DNA from 3 places in the Limnomicrobium aquaticum genome. Region 2 is predicted to be linked to each of the others. Evidence: riboswitches for the same ligand, from Rfam matches in the RefSeq annotation. Region 2 holds a riboswitch; each other region holds the start of a gene.
The links. Region 2 has a riboswitch for cobalamin ahead of ABID16_RS08130 (energy-coupling factor ABC transporter permease). Riboswitches for the same ligand answer to the same signal wherever they lie in the genome.
Positions count from the first base shown of each region.

Region 1: it holds a riboswitch for cobalamin, as region 2 does, so the genes downstream of both, bluB (5,6-dimethylbenzimidazole synthase) here and ABID16_RS08130 (energy-coupling factor ABC transporter permease) in region 2, are expected to answer to the same signal.
Region 3: it holds a riboswitch for cobalamin, as region 2 does, so the genes downstream of both, ABID16_RS13410 (ABC transporter ATP-binding protein) here and ABID16_RS08130 (energy-coupling factor ABC transporter permease) in region 2, are expected to answer to the same signal.

Region 1 covers NZ_JBEPMB010000001.1:811,693-817,661, reverse strand. The annotation lists gene ABID16_RS04065 (DMT family transporter) at 1-509, opposite strand, end outside; gene soxR (redox-sensitive transcriptional activator SoxR) at 487-924, shown strand; gene bluB (5,6-dimethylbenzimidazole synthase) at 943-1,647, opposite strand; cobalamin riboswitch at 1,691-1,909, opposite strand; gene ABID16_RS04050 (DUF1127 domain-containing protein) at 2,157-2,387, opposite strand; gene ABID16_RS04045 (aminotransferase-like domain-containing protein) at 2,488-3,906, shown strand; gene arsC (arsenate reductase (glutaredoxin)) at 3,949-4,296, shown strand; gene ilvA (threonine ammonia-lyase) at 4,321-5,571, opposite strand; tRNA gene ABID16_RS04030 (tRNA-Leu) at 5,627-5,711, opposite strand; gene wrbA (NAD(P)H:quinone oxidoreductase type IV) at 5,836-5,969, opposite strand, start outside.
Region 2 covers NZ_JBEPMB010000001.1:1,623,626-1,629,594, reverse strand. The annotation lists gene ABID16_RS08160 (copper chaperone PCu(A)C) at 1-116, opposite strand, end outside; gene ABID16_RS08155 (ABC transporter ATP-binding protein) at 151-909, opposite strand; gene ABID16_RS08150 (FecCD family ABC transporter permease) at 906-1,970, opposite strand; gene ABID16_RS08145 (ABC transporter substrate-binding protein) at 1,967-3,085, opposite strand; gene ABID16_RS08140 (Crp/Fnr family transcriptional regulator) at 3,082-3,777, opposite strand; gene ABID16_RS08135 (hypothetical protein) at 3,888-4,277, opposite strand; cobalamin riboswitch at 4,484-4,721, shown strand; gene ABID16_RS08130 (energy-coupling factor ABC transporter permease) at 4,781-5,434, shown strand; gene ABID16_RS08125 (helix-turn-helix domain-containing protein) at 5,657-5,969, shown strand, end outside.
Region 3 covers NZ_JBEPMB010000003.1:387,915-393,883, forward strand. The annotation lists gene ABID16_RS13405 (substrate-binding domain-containing protein) at 6-1,037, shown strand; cobalamin riboswitch at 1,152-1,366, shown strand; gene ABID16_RS13410 (ABC transporter ATP-binding protein) at 1,466-2,239, shown strand; gene ABID16_RS13415 (ABC transporter substrate-binding protein) at 2,254-3,201, shown strand; gene ABID16_RS13420 (FecCD family ABC transporter permease) at 3,231-4,214, shown strand; gene ABID16_RS13425 (xanthine dehydrogenase family protein molybdopterin-binding subunit) at 4,465-5,969, opposite strand, start outside.

The DNA.
Region 1 (5,969 bases), 810 kb from region 2:
CCGGTGGCCGCCGCAAGCGCAAGGGTGATCACCGGCATGGTGGAAATGATGACGACAAACACGAAAACCGGCAGTCTGGGCGCAACGACGCCTTCCAGGATAAAGGGCATCACGAACCCCAGAATGCCGTCGATGATGTAAAATGTGATGGTCGCTCGATCGAGTGGCGGCCATGAGGCGCGGATAAGCGCGATCGTCGAGAAGACAATGGCCATCCCAATGATTGAAGCGGAAACTGTTACTTGCGTCGAAATTCCGGCGAGGCTTGCCTCCTTGATCGCGACGATCCGGAAGCTCCATAGAAAGCCCAGCAGAATGAGAAGGCCGACCTTCAGGCCGGATCGCGATGAAGCGGGCGGCTCGCCGCTGTGATCGCAGGGTTGCGGCGTGTCTAAACCTGACTTTTCTGCTGGCGTCATGCCTGTCTCCCGGAGTTGACAGCCTGCTTCTACAACCTCAACATTGGTTGAGATCAAGGAGAATCTCATGCCGAAGACACGATTGAGCATCGGCGAAGTAGCAAGGCGCAGCGGATTGCCGATTTCGACGCTGCATTTCTACGAGCGGAAGGGATTGATCGCGGCCGAGCGCACGGCCGGGAAACAAAGGATCTATCCCCGCGCCGTCCTGCGGCGAATTGCTGTCATCAAGGTGGCTCAGAGCGTAGGCATTCCGCTTTCGGAGATCGCTGCTGCCCTTGCGATCCTTCCGTCCGGCGAAATGCCGTCTACACAGGACTGGGCGCGTCTGGCGGAACGGTGGCATGACAGCCTCAGCAGACGCATCGCGCTTCTGACGGCGCTCCGGGACAAGATGTCCTTGTGCATCGGCTGCGGATGTCTCAGCGTGGAGAGGTGTCCCTTGCTGAACAAGGACGACCACCTTGCAGAATCGGGCTCCGGTGCCCTTCTTCTGAAGCCATAAGCCTAATGAAATGGGAAATCACCTGCCCCCTTCGCCCTGCCAGCCCTCCTCGAACACCAGCTCCTCAAGCGGCAGCCGTTGCCGCCAGCCCTTGAGGGCCAGTTCCGGCTCCGTATAGAGCCTGTCGACAAAGCCGACGCAAAGCCAGGCGATGATCTGGACATGCGTCGGAATCCCAAGGCAGGCCTTGACCTCGTCTTCATGGAAGATGCTGACCCAACCGACGCCCACGCCCTCCGCGCGGGCCGCGAGCCAGAGATTCTGCACCGCACAGACGGTGGAATAGGCATCCATTCTGAGATTATGCGTGCGCCCCAGGATCACCCTGCCGCCCCGCGTCGGATCGCAGGTGACGCAGATAGACAGCGGCGCCTGTTCAATACCTTCGAGCTTCAGCCGCAGATAGGCCGCCTGCCGCTCGTCCTCGAACATCGCCGCAGCTTCCGCATTGGCGCGGGCAAAGGCCTGCGCGACACGCGCCCTGGTCTCGGGCTTCCGCACAAGAATGAAATTCCAGGGCTGCATGAAGCCGACGGAAGGCGCGCTATGGGCCGCGTTCAAAAGGCGTTGGACAAGGTCATCCGGCAAGGGTGTCGGCAGAAACTGGCTGCGGACATCGCGGCGCGTCTGGATAGCGCGGTAAACGGCCGCCCGCTCATCGGATGAAAAGGCTCCCGCCTCGGCGAGCGCATCGCACTCTGCCGCAAGATCAAGCTTCGCCATCGCAAATCCCCGCAATGCGAAACCCGCCCGCCGTCCGCGCAGGCTGAGGCTATCTCGCCAGGCCGGTCTTCTGGCTTGAGGATCAACCGCCAGAGTCGCTTGGGCCTTCCCGGATCACTCCAGTGGCCTGTAGCCCGCCCAAAAAGAGCGATGGCTCCAACATGCGACCAGCGTCCCCTCTCACAGCGTTGGGCACGCGCCGGATTTTGACCGGCTTCCCGATTCTCCCGCTTGCGCGGGCACCTGACACGGAAGGAGATTGCATAGGGAGAGTGGGAAGGCAAGGGAGGACGCCCTCCTCTCCCTTTGTGGAAGAGGATAGCATGCCCCAATAAGCCGAAGGCGATTGGCCCGGCAGGCCGAAGGCGATTGGCCCGGCAGGCTTGGTGAGGTGTGATTGCGTCAGATGCTTGGGGGCCCAATCGGGACCCCTCACCTGGAAAATCTGGCACTTAGCTAAAGCTAAGGTGCTGATTTTCCGTCCTCTCCCACACGGGGAGAGGCGCGACTCAAAACAGCCCCACCTTGCGGCACTCGCGCTCGGCCTCATACCGGCTGACCCCGATATCCGCGAGCTGCTCGTCGGTCAGTTCCGAAAGCGCAATGCGCGAGCGATTGAGAACGAAGGCCCAGCGGAGTGCGGCAAGGACTTTCGCAACGCGGGTACCAAATGTCACGGTCGTGACCGGGGCCCGTTCGAGCGATACACCGTCCATCATTGTCTCCATCGTTTCCATCATTGTCACCCTTCTTGCGGACCTTTCTTGCCTACCGCTGAAACCTAGCTATAATGCCTTATCAATTGACTCGCAGATTGCTGCAATACGGATAATTGTCACCATGACAAATTGGCTACCATCACTGCAGGAAGGTTCGGGACCGCTCTATGTGCGGCTGGCCGATCAGATCGAGGCCGACATCGCCGCCGGCATTCTGCCGCCCGGCGCAAAGCTTCCGCCCCAGCGCGACTTGGCCTATGACATCAAGGTGACAATCGGTACAATTGGCCGGGCCTATGCCCTGGTGCGCGAACGTGGCCTTGTCTCGGGCGAGGTTGGGCGCGGCACGTATGTCCTGCAGCAACAGGAGGAGCCGGCCAATGACGGACGCGACCGCATCGTCAGCGCCTTCTCAGGCACCCGCCTGCCCGTCCCGCCTGCGGGCAAGCTGCGGTTTGATACGACCGCAGCGCCCGATGTGGGACAATCAGGCCCGATCGAGACATTCCTGACGCGCACCGTGCGCGACTATCGCGACGAGATTTCGAGCTACACCCGCATCATACCGGAACGCTGGAAGGAAGCGGGGCGCAAGTGGCTTTCCAACGCCTCTTGGCAGCCCACGGTCGACTGCATTGTTCCCGTTCTTGGCGCGCATGCCGGTATCATGTCGGTCATCCACGCGATTTCGCAGCCGGGCGACTATATCGCCTTCGAGGAACTGACTTATGCCCAGGTGTCGCGCGCAGCAGCCATGACCGGCCGGCGCATTGTCACCGTAGCCTCCGATGCGGTCGGCATTCTGCCGGACGATCTGGAGCGCGTTTGTGCCCAGAAGCATCCCAAGGCCATCTTCCTCATGCCGTCTGCCCAGAACCCGACCGCCGTCACGCTGTCGGTCGAGCGGCGCAAGGCGATTGCGGAGATCGCGCGGACCCATAATGTCTGGCTGATAGAGGACAATCTCTATGGCGCCATGGCCGAGGACGGCCTGCCCTTCCTCGCCGAACTCGCGCCCGACAAGACCTTCCATATCGGCGGGCTTTCGAAGTCCGTGGCCGCCGGCGTGCGCGGCGGCTGGGTCGCCTGCCCGCCGCATTTCGCCGCACGCGTCAACATCACCCACAAGCTCTCGACCGGCGGCATTCCCTTCCTGCTTTTCGAACTCTGCGCGTCACTCGTCTTGTCCGGCACCGCAAGCACGATCCGCCGGCAGGTTCTGGCCGAATGCCGGGCGCGCGAGGAAATGGTGGAGGCGATCTTCGGCGATCTTGACATCAGCCACCAGCGCGGCGCGCCCTTCTTCTGGCTGCGGCTGCCCGAGCCCTGGCACGCCGGCACCTACAAGCAGGCTGCCTTTGACCGTGGCATCCTCATCGACGACGAGGACGAATTCAAGCCGGCGCGCTCCGACAAGGTTCACCACGCCGTGCGTATCAGCTATTCCTCGCCCCAGGACCGGAAAGATGTTGAAAACGGGCTGAAAACGCTGAAAGCGCTCATCGACGCCGGCCAGACCGGGTATGACACGGATGCCTGACGGACGCGTCGGGCATCGGCAACGCATGACCCGGAACGCATCTTGAACATCACCATCCTGCATAATCCCCGCTGCTCAACCTCCCGTGCCGTGCTGGAGATGATCCGTGAAGCGGGTCACGATCCCGCGATCGTTGAATATCTGAAGCACCCGCCGGAGCGCGCCGAGCTTGTCCGCATGCTTGTGGCGCTCGAGATGAATCCGCGGCAGATCATGCGCCGCAAGGAGCCGCTCTACAAAGAACTGGGCCTCGACGATCCGTCGCTGACGGACAACGATCTTCTGGACGCAATGCTGTCCAACCCGATCCTCATCGAGCGCCCCATCGTGATCTCCGAAAAAGGCATCCGCCTGGGCCGTCCGAAGGAGCAGGTGGCAGAAATTCTATAATCTGATATTTCGATTATAGAATATTCAGATAATAAGACTAGATAGGATTTCGTTCTCGGTAATGTCTTGATATCCAAGGCCTGCAGCCTCGAAGGCTTCAGTGAGACGTCCGAAATTCTCAGGCTTGGCCGTCTCTATCCCGATCAGGATCGAGCCGAAATTGCGGGCGGATTTCTTTAGATATTCGAAACGAGCGATGTCATCCTCTGGACCGAGCAGGTTCAGGAAATCCTTCAACGCGCCGGGACGCTGGGCAAGCCGCAGAATGAAATACTTCTTGAGACCGGAGTGGCGCATGGCGCGCTCTTTCACATCCGGCAGCCGCTCGAAATCGAAATTGCCACCCGATACGATGGCGACGACGCGCTTACCCTTCAATCGCTCCGCCGGCATCTGCGCGAGCGCGGCTATCGACAGCGCCCCGGCAGGCTCCAGCACCACGCCCTCGATATTCAGCATTTCGATCATCGAGACGCAGATGGCGTTTTCGGGAATAGTCATGACTTGATCGGGCGAGAAGGTCGAAAGCGCCGCGAAATTCAGATCGCCAATCCGGGCGACCGCCGCTCCGTCGACAAAATTGTCGACCTTGGAGAGCGTCACAGGCCCGCCCGCCTCCAGCGCCCGCTTCAGACTCGGCGCGCCCTCCGGCTCGCAGAAGGTAAAGCCCTCCCTCACTACGGTTCCCGCCAGATATCCGGTGACGCCGGAGGACAATCCACCACCGCCGACGGGGATAATGACCAGATCCGGCACGCTGCCATCTGGCAGTTGTGCGAGAATTTCTGCCGCGACAGTCGCCTGTCCCTCGATGATATCGGGATGATCGAAGGGCGGCACCATCATCGCGCCGGTTGCTTCGGCATGGTCGCGGGCGGCCTTGTAGCACTGGTCGAAGAAGTCGCCGAATAGCTTGATCTCGATGAAGCCGGCGCCGAAGATGCGCGTCTTCTCGATCTTCTGCTGCGGCGTCGTCACCGGCATGAAGACGGTGCCGCGCACGCCGAAATGGCGGCAGACATAGGCAAAACCCTGCGCGTGGTTGCCGGCGGAAGCACAGACGAAGGTCTGCCCTGTCCCGCCCTTACCGATCGCCTTTCGAAGAAAGTTGAACGCGCCCCGGATCTTGTAGGAGCGCACCGGCGACAGGTCCTCGCGCTTCAGCCAGATCTCGGCGCCATACCTTGCACTCAAGTGATCATTGAGCTGCAGCGGCGTTTCGGGAAACAGCCCCCGCATCGCGGCAAGCGCGTCATCGATAGTCTGCCTGTTCAAAATCGGCCCTCGTCTGCCTGCCGCCCTTGGCCTGAGAGACAAGGGGAAATTCGACTGGTGCGGGCGACGGGGGTCGAACCCGTACAGCCAAGGCCGAGGGATTTTAAGTCCCTTGCGTCTACCAGTTTCGCCACGCCCGCGCGACCTTTCGCGTATCCGAGCATGCGGTTCCGATCAAGCCCGTTTCCACATCTGAGCGTACACCCGCAACGAAAAACGCGCGACCCTTCGGCCGCGCGCTCTTCAAATTCATGACGTTGAAACTCAAGCGGTCTGCTTGGCCGCGATCTTGGCGACATGGGCGCCCTGGAAGCGAGCGGCTTCGAGTTCGATTTCCGAAGGCTGGCGCGAGCCGTCGCCGTCGGTGATCGTGGAAGCGCCGTAGGGGGACGAACCCT
Region 2 (5,969 bases):
GCGCGGCTGGCCGGATGCACGATTTCGAGTTCGCCGACCTTGTATTCGTGGGCCAAGGCGGCTGTTGCGAGGAGGCCGGCAGCGATCGTCAGGCCGATGGTCTTGATGATGTTCATGGGTATTCTCCTTGTTGAACGAGTGTTTCCGTTGTCAGAAACCCGCCGGGGCAAGCCCGGTGGGGATGAAGACACGATGGCCGGCGGGCGAGGCGACGAATTCCGCCTCCACGCCATAGGCCCCGCGAATGGTGGTCGCCGTCAGCACGTCTTCATGCGCGCCGGCCCCGATCAGCCGACCGCGCGCGAAGAGCAGCATCTGCCCGCAGAAGCGGGCGGCGAGATTGATGTCATGCAGCGCCACCAGGACCAGCGCACCGCTTTCGCGCGCGTAAGTCTCGATGTGCCCGAGCGCTTCCATCTGGTGGCGGATGTCGAGCGCGCTGGTCGGCTCGTCCATGATGAGAACCTCCGGCCGCCGCATCAGCCGCTGCGACAGCATGACCAGCTGGCGCTGCCCGCCAGAGAGCGTCGGCATGGTGCGCGATGCGAGATCCGATAGTCCGAAGCGGGCCAGCAGCGCCATCGCATCGGCAATGTCTTCCTCGCCAACGCGCACGCCCAGCCGCTCCAGCCGTCCCAGCAGCATGACTTCGAGCACTGTGAGTGCCGAGCGCATATCGGTATTCTGCGGCATATAGGCGAGCGCCCGCCGGTCGAGCGCCGCGCCCTTCCAGGTGATCGCGCCATCATGCGGGAGAAGCCCGGCAAGGGCCGACAGAAAGGTGGACTTGCCCGCACCGTTCGGCCCGACAACCGCCGTCACCCCGCCGCCGGACAGCGACAGAGAGACATCGGCCAGTGTCTTCCGCCCGCCGCGCATGACAGTCATGTTGCGGATCTCGAGGCTCATGCCAGCCGTCCTTTCTTTCCGAGGACGAGAATGGCGAAAAGCACCGGCACACCAATGACCGCCGTGACGATGCCCACCGGGATGACCCCGCCGGGCGACACGGCCTTGCCGAAGGCGGAGGCCCCGGCGAGCATCGCGGCCCCCGCCAGCGCCGAAAGCGGCAGCGCAAAGCGGTGATCCTCGCCGACCAGCGCGCGCGCCGCATGGGGCGCAATGAGGCCGATGAAGCCGATGGTTCCGGTGAAGGAGACGGCCGCCGCCGTCAGCAGCGCGGTCAGCACGAAGGTGCGGCGGCGCAGCGCCCAGGTCTTGACGCCAAGGCTTGCCGCATTGTCCTCGCCGAGCCGCAGTGCCGTCAGCTGCCAGCAGTCGCGGATGATGAAGGGCAGGGTGGCGGCGAGAATGACCGCGACGGTCAGGACTCCGCCCCACGTCGCCTTCTGCAGGCTGCCGAACAGCCAGAACACGATCTGCTGCAACACTTCCGGCGAGGCCATATATTGCAGGAAGGATTGCAGCGACTGGAAGAAAAAGAGAACCGCGATACCGGCCAGAACCAGCACTTCAGGGCTCGCCCCGGTGACGCGCGCAATCAGATAGACGATGGCCGCCGCCACCAGCGTCATGGCGAAGGCGGCCACCGGGATCGCATAGATCGCCGGCAGCGGCAGGCTGAGTTCGAACAGGATCGCCACCGCAGCACCAAAACCGGCAGCGGCGGAAAAGCCCAGCGTGAACGGGCTTGCCAGCGGATTGTCGAGGATGGTCTGCATCTGCAATCCCGAAAGGCCGAGGCACGCCCCGACCAGTGTCGCCATCGCGGCCTCCGGCATGCGAAGCTGCCAGAGGATCGTGGCGGCCATGCGGTCGGCCCCGTGCGGCCCGGCAAGAAGTGTCGGAATGAGCGTGTCGAGCGGCATGCCGGACGGCCCGGTCGAAAGATCGACGGCCAATGCCGCGACCAGCGCCAGCCCGCAAAGCGCCAGCGCGACGAGTTTCCCCGTCGCGCCGGCCCGCGCGGTCCTTGAAGCCGGGCTTGCAAGAACGGCGGCCTCGCTCATTGGACGGCGGCCTTGTATTGCTCGATGAAGACGCCAGTGGCCTCGATCGGCAGCCAGGCCTTGTAGAAGGCGCGGATCTCCGCATTTGGATCGACATCCTCGAACGCCTTCGGATGCAGAACCTTCGCCATGTAGCGCACATAGACGAAATCGGAGAGCGTGCGGCTGCCGCCGTGATAGACGGCGTGAACCTCGCCCGCCTTCACCGCCGGCAGCTGATCCCAGCCGGGCCGCTTCAGATAGGCGGCGATCCGCTGGTTGACGACCGCCGGGTCGGCGCCGAAGCCGACCGAAACGGCCTGCGGCTTGCTCAACCATTCGGAGCCGGCGAGGAAAATGGCGTCGGGCGCGGCGGACAGCACATATTCCGGACGCAGCGGCCCCCAGTTGCCGACCTGACCCTTGGCGATATTGACGCCGCCGGCCATGTCGATCACCCCGGCCCACATCGTGTCGCCATAGGAATTGCCGAACTCGCCCGGACCCTTCTGGGCAAGCTCCACATAGACCTTCTTCGGCGGACCGCCTTCGGTTTTCTGGGCTTCCTTCACGCGGGCAATCGTGTCCTCGACAGAGCCCTTGTAGAAATCGCCGAGCTTTTTCGCCCGCTCCGGCTGGCCCAGCACCGCGCCGAGAACCGTTGTCGAGCGCAGATGCTTGTCGAGCGTCTGCGCATTGTAATCGATGACGACGACAGGGACGCCCGCCGCCTCGAACTGCTTCACCGTCTCGCCCAGCGCCTTGAACTGCCAGGCGGCGAGGATGACGAGATCCGGCCGCGCCGAAATCGCCTTTTCGACGGAGAACGTGCCGGCCTCGGCATCGCCCACATCCACCTTGTCGGCAATGGAAGGGATCGCCTTTACATAGGCCGCATATTGTCCCGGCCGCCAGTCGCGCCAGACGGGGGCGGAAACGGCAACGACGCGGTCCATGACGCCCGGTCCGCCGACCGCCATGAAGTCCTCGAAGTTGAAGCCGAGCAGAATGCGCTGCGGCGGCGATGCGAGCTCAACCTTGCGATCGAGAACGTCGGTGACGGTGGCCGAAAGCGCGGTGCTTGCGCCAAGGAGAAGAGCGGCGGCGGAAAGCGCCAGTGACTTGAAGATGGTCATGCTGCTTTTCCCTTGCTGCTGCGCGCCGAGGTCGTCGGGTTGTTGCCGGATGCGATTTCCTTCAGTCGCTCGGGGCGGGTGAGTGTCACGATTTCGGCATGGGCGTAGTCGATCACGCCGTCGCGCTTGAACTGGTTGAGCGTGCGGCTCACCGTTTCAATCGTCAGCCCCAGCCAGTCGGCCAGATCGCTGCGCGTCAGATAAAGCGTCAGCACCGGGCGGCCCTGGCGCAGCTTGCGGGGGAATTGTTCGGCAAGGTCGAGAAGCCCGTTGGCCACCTTTTCCGCAGCATTCATGCGGCCCAGCAGCGTGGCGTGGCGGGTCAGCCGCATCAGCGCCTCCAGCGCGGTCTCGGCTGCCAGTGCGGGGTTTGCTGCGGGGTCCAGCACCTCGACCTCGGTATAGGTCAGCGCCTTGATCGAGCGGTTGCCGTCATGCGCGGGCTGCTGCGCAATCGCCCGGCCGGGTCCGATAATGTCGGTGATCTGCCGGCGTCCGTCGGCCAGAAGGTGGTAGACGGCAAGGCAGCCATCAACAACGCGGTAGAGCCGCGGGCTCGTCTCGGAAACGCCGAGATCTTCGCCGGGCGCGATGAAGTTGACGAAGGATTTCACCGTCTCCACCGGTTTCAGGCCGATATGGACGGTGACGGGATGCGGCAGGATCGCTTGCCGCGTGTTGACATGAAGCATGGGAAAATTCCGCTTGGCTGGCGGATTGCGCCGCCTCGATGAGGGTGTGGCGCGGATCCGCTCGTGACAGAGGGCGCCGCACGACAAGGTCGCGGCGCCGGTTCGGTCTGTCAGGCGGATGCGGGTGGTGCGCGCGGGCCGGCGCCGGGCGGATAAAGACGGTGGCGAAGCGCATCCGGTCGCGCCGGATCGAGCCCTTCGGCCACGATGACGAGGCGCGCGCCGGCCGTCTCGGCTGGAACGGGCAGGATCACGTCATGATGATGAAGCCCGAGACTGTCGGCCCCCAGCTTGACGATCTTGCCCTGGCCGGAGCCATCTGGAATGGTGACGCAGAGCGACGGCAGCGAGCCGTCCGGCAGCATGTAGGCTGCGATTTCTTCGCTCGACAGCGCGCGCGAATTGGCCTCCGCCGGGGCTGAAAGCGCAAGCGACAGGAGAGCGATCGCGCAGAAGAAGCGCGTCACGATCCCCGTCAATGTCGCCCGTTTCGACTGCATCGGCAGATAAATTCCCTCGTCCTTCACCACGGATAGGCCGCAGGACGTGAAACGTCAATGCGGCATTCTTGCCCAATCGGTGGGGTGATTCTCCATCCGTTATCAGACCGGATAGCTCAGATCGCGACGGAAGACTTTGCGCTGGCGCAACTCCACAAGTCTGTGGCGCTCACCCGCTTGCCCGCGGCCAACAAACCATCTAGCACTTGTCACAGTGGTTCCATCGCGCCTTGAGGCGCGAGGATTAAAAGGGAACACGGTGAGGCGTATCCATCAGGACCCGAAACCGTGGCTGCCCCCGCAACTGTGAGCGGAGAGCCTTCCTTCGAATGCCATTGGTCTGAGGCATGTCCCTGCGCGACATGCCAGCAAAGATGACCGATAAGGCGAAGGAAAAGGCGAAGACCCGCAAGCCAGGAGACCTGCCATGGACCGCCGCAGCCACAAGGCTGCGGTTCGACAAAACACCTTTTGCGCGGTGGGCGCAAAGCAAGGAAACGAATATGCATATCGAACCTGGAATCATCGATCCCCTGCGCGTGGCAGCCGCCAATGCCGCAGCACTCGCCGTTGTGGCCACGCAGCTCCCGGCGCTCGTCCGCGCGCCGCTCAACATCGTCAAGACCGGCCTTGCGGCGGTGGTCTTTTCCGTCCTCATGCAGTCCTGGCATCTCGCCGTCGGCCCGTCCGAACTGCATCTGATCGGCGCAACGACCGTCTACCTGCTCTTCGGCTTTACGCCGGCCATGCTGGGCTTCGCGCTCGGCCTCCTGCTGCAGGGCTTCTTCTTCGAGCCGCAGGATCTCCTCCATCTCGGCGTCAACTCGCTCTCCCTCATGCTGCCGCTGGTGGCCGTCCACGAGACCTTCGGCAAGCGCCTCTTTGCCGCAAACGCGGCTGACCGCTTCAGCTTCGCCCGCGTGCTGCGCATCGATGCGGTCTATTATGCCGGCGTCTCCGCCATGGTTGCCTTCTGGCTGATGATCTCGAATGACAGTTTCGCCCTTGTCGACTGGGGCCGCTGGGCGCTCGCCTACATGCCCGTCTTCGGTCTCGAGGCGCTGATCACTTTCACGACGGTGACGATCATGAAGACCTGGCGCAATTCGGGCGCGCTCGCCCGCTTCACGGAGCTTGGCCGGCTGAACTTCGCCTGATCCAATTACTGTTTCACCCTTTGGAAAGGGCGGGCTCCTCGCGGAGCCCGCCCTTCTTTCGTGATGCACAGTTTCAGGATATGAGGAAAAAAATCCCAAAACATTCGTCAAATTTCCGAAAACTTAAGAAAAAACAATCATAGATTGCTGAGGGCGGCTTCCAAACATCCATGGAATCCCTCTAGGGTGTATGAATAAATTCCTATCACGTAGGAGGCTTTCATGAATCTCAGCAAAGATCCGGGGGCGGCAGAGCGCACCGAACCCCGCGCGCCGAGGCGGCAACCTGCCCGGCAACCGCTTTCGGCGCTGCGCGATGCGCGGCCGGAACGCATCATCTGCCAGTCGGTGCGGCTGATGACGGCGGAATTTCTCTTCGTCTGCAGCGACCGCATCGGCATGCGCCGCGAGCGTCGTCGGCTCGCCTGCCATATCCGTCAGATCGCCATGTATGTCTGCCATGTCGCACTGCAGATGCGCATGACCACCATCGGCGAGGGCTTCGGCCGCGACCGCTCCACCGTGGCGCATGCCT
Region 3 (5,969 bases), on a different contig from region 2:
GCGTTATGAACATCCGTCGGCTGGCCGACCATCTCAATATTTCCATCGGAACGGTGTCACGTGCGCTCAACAACCGCCCCGGCGTTCACCCGGAAACACTTGAAAAGGTTCTCAAAGCAGCCACCGAACTTGGCTATGTCGCCAACCAGTCGGGGCGCTCGCTCCGGCGCGGGGCAACGAACACGATCGGCTTCGTCATCGAGACGGGCCATCCCGCGCATCAGGCCGGCGACCAGTTCTTCTATGTCGTGCTCGATGCGATGAACCTCTATCTCGCCGAACAGCGCTACGATCTGGTGATCCTGCCCTGCCATTCGGCGGACGATCCGGTCGAGTTCCTGTCGCGTGTCATCGCGCGCGGCATCGTCGATGCGCTGGTGATGACCGCCACGCGCCGCGTCGATCACCGCATCGCGCAACTGGCGAAGTCGAAACTCCCTTTCATGACGCTCGGCCGCAGCGAGACGCCGGGCAATTATTCCTGGATCGACCTTGATTTCGAGGGCGTGGCGCGCCGCTCGGTGCAGGAGGCCGTGAAGCTCGGCCACCGGCGCATCGCCGTCGGTTTGCCGGATAACGATGTCGCGCTCGGCTATCACTATAAGGCCGGTTATCTGAAGGGCCTGGCGGAGGCGGGTATCCCGGTGGATGAGAGCCTGCTCATCCGCGTGCCGACCAGCGAACTCGGCGGCTTCAGCCTCGGCAAGCAGGTGGCTGGCATGGCGGGCCAGCCGACGGCGCTGCTGCTCTGCTCCGAAGTGACGGCCGCCGGCGTCTATGCGGCCTTCGCAGAAATGGGGATTGAGGCCGGCAGGGATATTTCTGTCGTTGCCTTCCGCGAAAACCCGCTGATGCGCTTTCTCAATCCTGCGCCCGCCTGTTTCCGGCTCGACCTCGATGCGCTCGGCACGCGGCTGGGTGAAACGGTGCTCGATCTTCTGTCGCCTGACGAGGAGATCGGCCGCCGCCGGGGCGAGATCGTGCCGCTGACTTTCGTGCAGGGCAAGTCGCTTCAGCCGCCGCGCAATCCCGCGTGAGCCCGACAAATTAGCCTTGTCGTCACCAGCGAGCTTGACGCCTTCCGATTATGTAATGTAATAACATTACGTAATGAAGCGACGGCGGTCGTGCTTGACAATTGTCCGGCGCGGCGCATAACTGGCGGTGACGGTTCCTGAAGGCCAAGCCGGAAGGATTAATAGGGAACATGGTGAGGACGACCCGAATGGGGCCGAAACCATGGCTGCCCCCGCAACTGTAAGCGGTGAGGCTCTGTCAACGATGCCACTGGCCTGAACAAGGCCGGGAAGGCAGATAGAGCTTTGGACCCGCAAGCCAGGAGACCTGCCGTCAAGACACGTAGCAACCGGACGGGGTGTGCCGGGAAGTGCTGATGACCATCGGGCGCGTTTTGGCGTTCTGATGGCCGATCATCCTTCTCCAGCGCCGATTGCCGAGAGATGAGATGACCTTGACTGCGCTCAAAGCCCAGGACCTGACCTTCCGCACCGCAAACGGCGCGTCGATTGTCGATTGCGTTTCACTCGACATCCGCAACGGCGATCGCCTGGCCATCATCGGCCCGAACGGGGCAGGCAAGACGACGCTGCTGAAACTGATGTGCGGCATGAGCCGCCCGTATGCCGGTTCCGTCGAGCTTGACGGCAAGCCGCTTCATGGTCTCAAACCCATCGATCGCGCCCGCCAGATTGCCGTCGTCGGCCAGGCCGACCAGCCGGACCGGCGCATTTCGGTTCGCGATTACGTCGCGCTCGGCCGCATTCCGCATGCGATGCGCAAGACGCGCGCGGAGGAGGCCGCGTTGATCGACGCGGCCATGGAACGCACAGGACTTTCAGCTCTCGCCAGGCGCGAAATGGGACTTCTCTCCGGCGGCGAGCGCCAGCGGGCGCAGATTGCCCGCGCGCTGGCGCAGGAGCCACGCTTTCTTTTCCTAGACGAGCCGACGAACCATCTCGACCCGCGTGCTCGCGGTGCGCTGCTGGCGCTGGTCGCGGAACTCGATCTGACGGTGGTTGCCGTTCTCCACGATCTCAATCTCGTGCCGGATTTCGCCACCCGCGTGGCCGTCATGCGCGACGGCCGGCTCGTCTCCTCGGACGAGAGCCTGTCGCGCGATCTGGTGCGCGAGGTCTTCGGTATCGATCTGCTGCGCCTGCCGCATCCGCATGAAAACCGCGAGCTGACGGTTTTCGACCTTTCCATGACCCATCACTGACCGAGAGAACCATCATGAGACGCCTGACCCTCGGCCTGCTGCTGTCGCTGGCCGCAAGCTCCGCCTTTGCCTTTCCTGTCACGGTCGATAGCTGCGGTAAGCCGCTGACCTTCGAGGCCGCCCCGAAGCGGGCCGTCATCAACGACATCAACATGTCCAAGATGGCCTTCGCGCTCGGCCTCCAGCCCGAAATCGTCGGCATCACCGGCGTGTCCGGCTGGTACAAGCTGGACGACGAATTCAAGAAGGAGCAAGGCTCGATCCCGGAGCTTGCGCCGAAATATCCGACGATGGAAAACATCCTCTCGGCCAATCCCGATTTCTTCTTCGCCGGCTGGTATTACGGCATGAAGCCAGGCGGCGAGGTGACGCCGGATACGCTGGCGGAGCACGGCATCAAGACACTGGTGCTGACGGAAAGCTGCGTCCATCTCGACAAGAACCGCCCCGCCGCCTCCATGGACCTCTTGTTCGGCGACATGGACAAGCTCGGCAAGATTTTCGGCAAGGAAGCCGAGGCTACGAAGCTGATTGACGGCTGGAAGGCGCAGCTGGCCGAGATCGGCGCCAAGGTCGGCAAGAATGCCGGCACGCGGGTCTTCCTCTACGATTCCGGAGAGGACAAGCCGTTCACGGCCGGCAAGTTTGCCATCCCGAGCGCCATGATCGAGGCCGCCGGTGGCACGAACATCATGGCCGACATGCAAACCAGCTGGGGCAATGCGGACTGGGAAACGGTCGCCGCGCGCAATCCGCAATTCCTCGTCCTCCTCGATTACCAGGATGGCGCCGGCTACAAGAAGCTGCTGGATTTCCTGAAAAACCATCCGGCGATGAAGGAAACCGACGCGGTGAAGAACAATCGTTTCGTCGCACTCCGCTATGAAGAGCTGACGCCCGGCCCGGACAACGTCAAGGCCATCGACAAGATCGCCCGCGCGCTGCATCCGGAAGCGTTCTGAACGTGACCACTCGGTTTGTCTTTGGCGTGATGGCGGCAATCCTCGCTGTCGTCATCCTCGCCTGCATTTCGGTCGCCTATGGATCGACGGTGATCCCGCTGGATCAGGTCGCCGGCGCGATAGCCCGCGCCATGGGGCTGAGCCACGCCAGCGTGCCAACCCCAATTGACCGCATCATCGTCGACCTCCGCCTGCCGCGCGCGCTGGTGGCGATTGCAGTTGGAGCGGGGCTCGCGGTCATCGGCCTGCTTCTCCAGACGATCACACGCAACGATCTCGCCGATCCGTTCCTCTTCGGTCTCTCTGCGGGGGCGGCGGCGGGGGCCGTTGCGGTCATCACCCGTGTTGGCGACCAGCTCGGCGTCTTCACCCTGCCGATTGCGGCCTTCACCGGCGGCATGTGCGCGACCGGGGCGGTGCTCTTTTTGTTGCGTCGTACGGAGGGGCAAGGGAATGAGCGGCTGGTGCTGGCCGGGCTTGCCGTGTCGTTCCTCTTCACGGCGGTCACCAATTATCTCGTCTTTTCCGGCGACCAGCGCGCTGCCCATTCAGTGCTCTTCTGGACTATGGGCGGACTGGGGTTGTCGAGCTGGCACAATATCGGCATCGGTCTTGCCGGCGCCGGGCTGGTGCTGGCCTATACGCTGGCGCGCCACCGGCAACTCGATGCGCTATTGGGCGGCGCCGAAACGGCGGAAAGCCTCGGCGTGCCGGTGAAGCGCCTGCGCAACGTCACCTTTCTGATCGCCAGCTTCTCGACGGCGCTGCTTGTCTCGATCACCGGAGTGATCGGCTTCATCGGCCTCATGGTGCCGCATATCGCGCGCACCTTTGCCGGGCCGCTGCATGCGCGGCTGGCGATTGTTTGCAGCCTGATCGGGGCTGAGCTGATGCTCGGCAGCGATCTGCTGGCGCGCACGCTTCTGCCGCCGCAGGAACTGCCGGTGGGCGTGGTGACAAGTTCCATCGGGGCGTTTTTCGTGATTGCCATGCTGATGCATGGGAAGCGTTGAGCGCCGGATAATCATTACAAAGCAAGCGTTTCGGGTGCGGCAGCCCCCTCATCCGACCCTTCGGGCCACCTTCTCCCCGATGGGGAGAAGAGGGAATATGCCGCGGCGCTCTCGGGCATCCTCGCCCCATCGGGGAGAGGTCCGCCGAGCAAAGCGGAGGCGGGGTGAGGGGGTGCCGCGAGCGCTGAGAAACAAGCTGGGCATCGCGCCGCAGCGCCTGAACTCTCATCCGCTATCTTCCGTCAGCGTCTCATTTCGCCGACTGGATTGCCTGCCATATCCGCTGCGGCGTCGTTGGCATTTCGATATGGCCGATGCCGTAGGCGCGGTAGAGCGCGTCAGTGACGGCATTCAGCGCCGCCGGTGTTGCGCCGATCGTGCCGGCTTCACCGGCGCCCTTGATCCCGAGCGGGTTGATGGTGGAGGGCACATGCGCGCCGTTCCAGTCGAACATCGGCAGGTTGTCGGCGCGCGGCATGGCATAATCCATGAAGCTTGCCGTGAGCAGCTGGCCATCCTCGGCATAGACCGCGCCTTCCGTCAGCGCCTGACCGATGCCCTGCACGATGCCGCCATGAACCTGGCCCTGGAGCAGGATCGGGTTCACCACGACGCCGAAATCGTCCATCACCGTATAGCCGACAATCTCCAGCGCGCCCGTTTCCGGGTCGATCTCGACCTCGCAGATATGCGTGCCATTCGGATATGTGCATTCTTCAGCCGTGAACTCACCAAGCCCCTTAAGGTCTTCCGGCTGCTTCGCCTTGCCGGCGAGCGTCGCAAAATCCACCTGCCGGTCGGTGCCTGCGATGCGGGCGATGCCGTCGTCGAACTCGATATCGGCTTCCGCCGCTTCCAGCTCTTCGGCCGCCATCTTGCGAATCTTCTTCGCCAGATCTTCGCCGGCCCGAGCCGCGGACACGCCGCCGAGCGGGATGGAGCGGGAACCGCCCGTGCCGCCGCCGGACGATAGCCGCGACGTGTCGCCCTGGCGGACCTTGATCTTCTCCGGCGGCAGGTTGAGCTTGTCGGAGACGAACTGCGTATAGGCCGTCAGGTGTCCCTGGCCGCCGGCCTGTGTGCCGATGTCGAGCGTCACCGTGCCGTCGGTTTCCAGCGTCAGATGCACCGGCTCGCCGCCGGGGAAGGCGCAGCATTCGATATAGGTGGCAAGGCCGATGCCGCGGATTTTGCCCTGCGACTTCGAGGCTTTGAGGCGTGTGTCGAAGTCAGCCCAGCCGGCCTTTTCCAGCGCCGCATTCAGGTGCTGTTCGAAATTGCCGACATCATAGGAGCGGCCGAGCACGGTCTTGTAGGGAAACTGCTCCGGCCGCACGAAATTGCGACGGCGGATTTCATCCGCAGCGAGGCCGAGGTCACGGGCGCACTGATCCGCGAGCTTTTCGAGAAGAAGGGCTGCCTCCGGGCGACCCGCGCCGCGATAGGCGTCGACCGGGCAGGCGTTGTCATAGTAGCAGGTGACGGCGATATCGACGGCGGGCAGATCGTATACGCCCGTCAGCATGGTCGCGCCGACATACGGAATATAAGGGCCGAATTGCGAGATATAGGCGCCGAAGCTTGCCTTGGTGCGCACACGCAGCGCCAGGAAGCGGCCGTTCTCGTCCATCGCCATTTCGGCGACCGAGAGATTGTCTCGGCCCTGGGCATCGGTCAGGAAATGCTCGGTGCGGTCGGCGGTCCATTTGACGGGGCGGCCAAGCTGGCGGGCGGCTTCCATGATCAGCGGATATT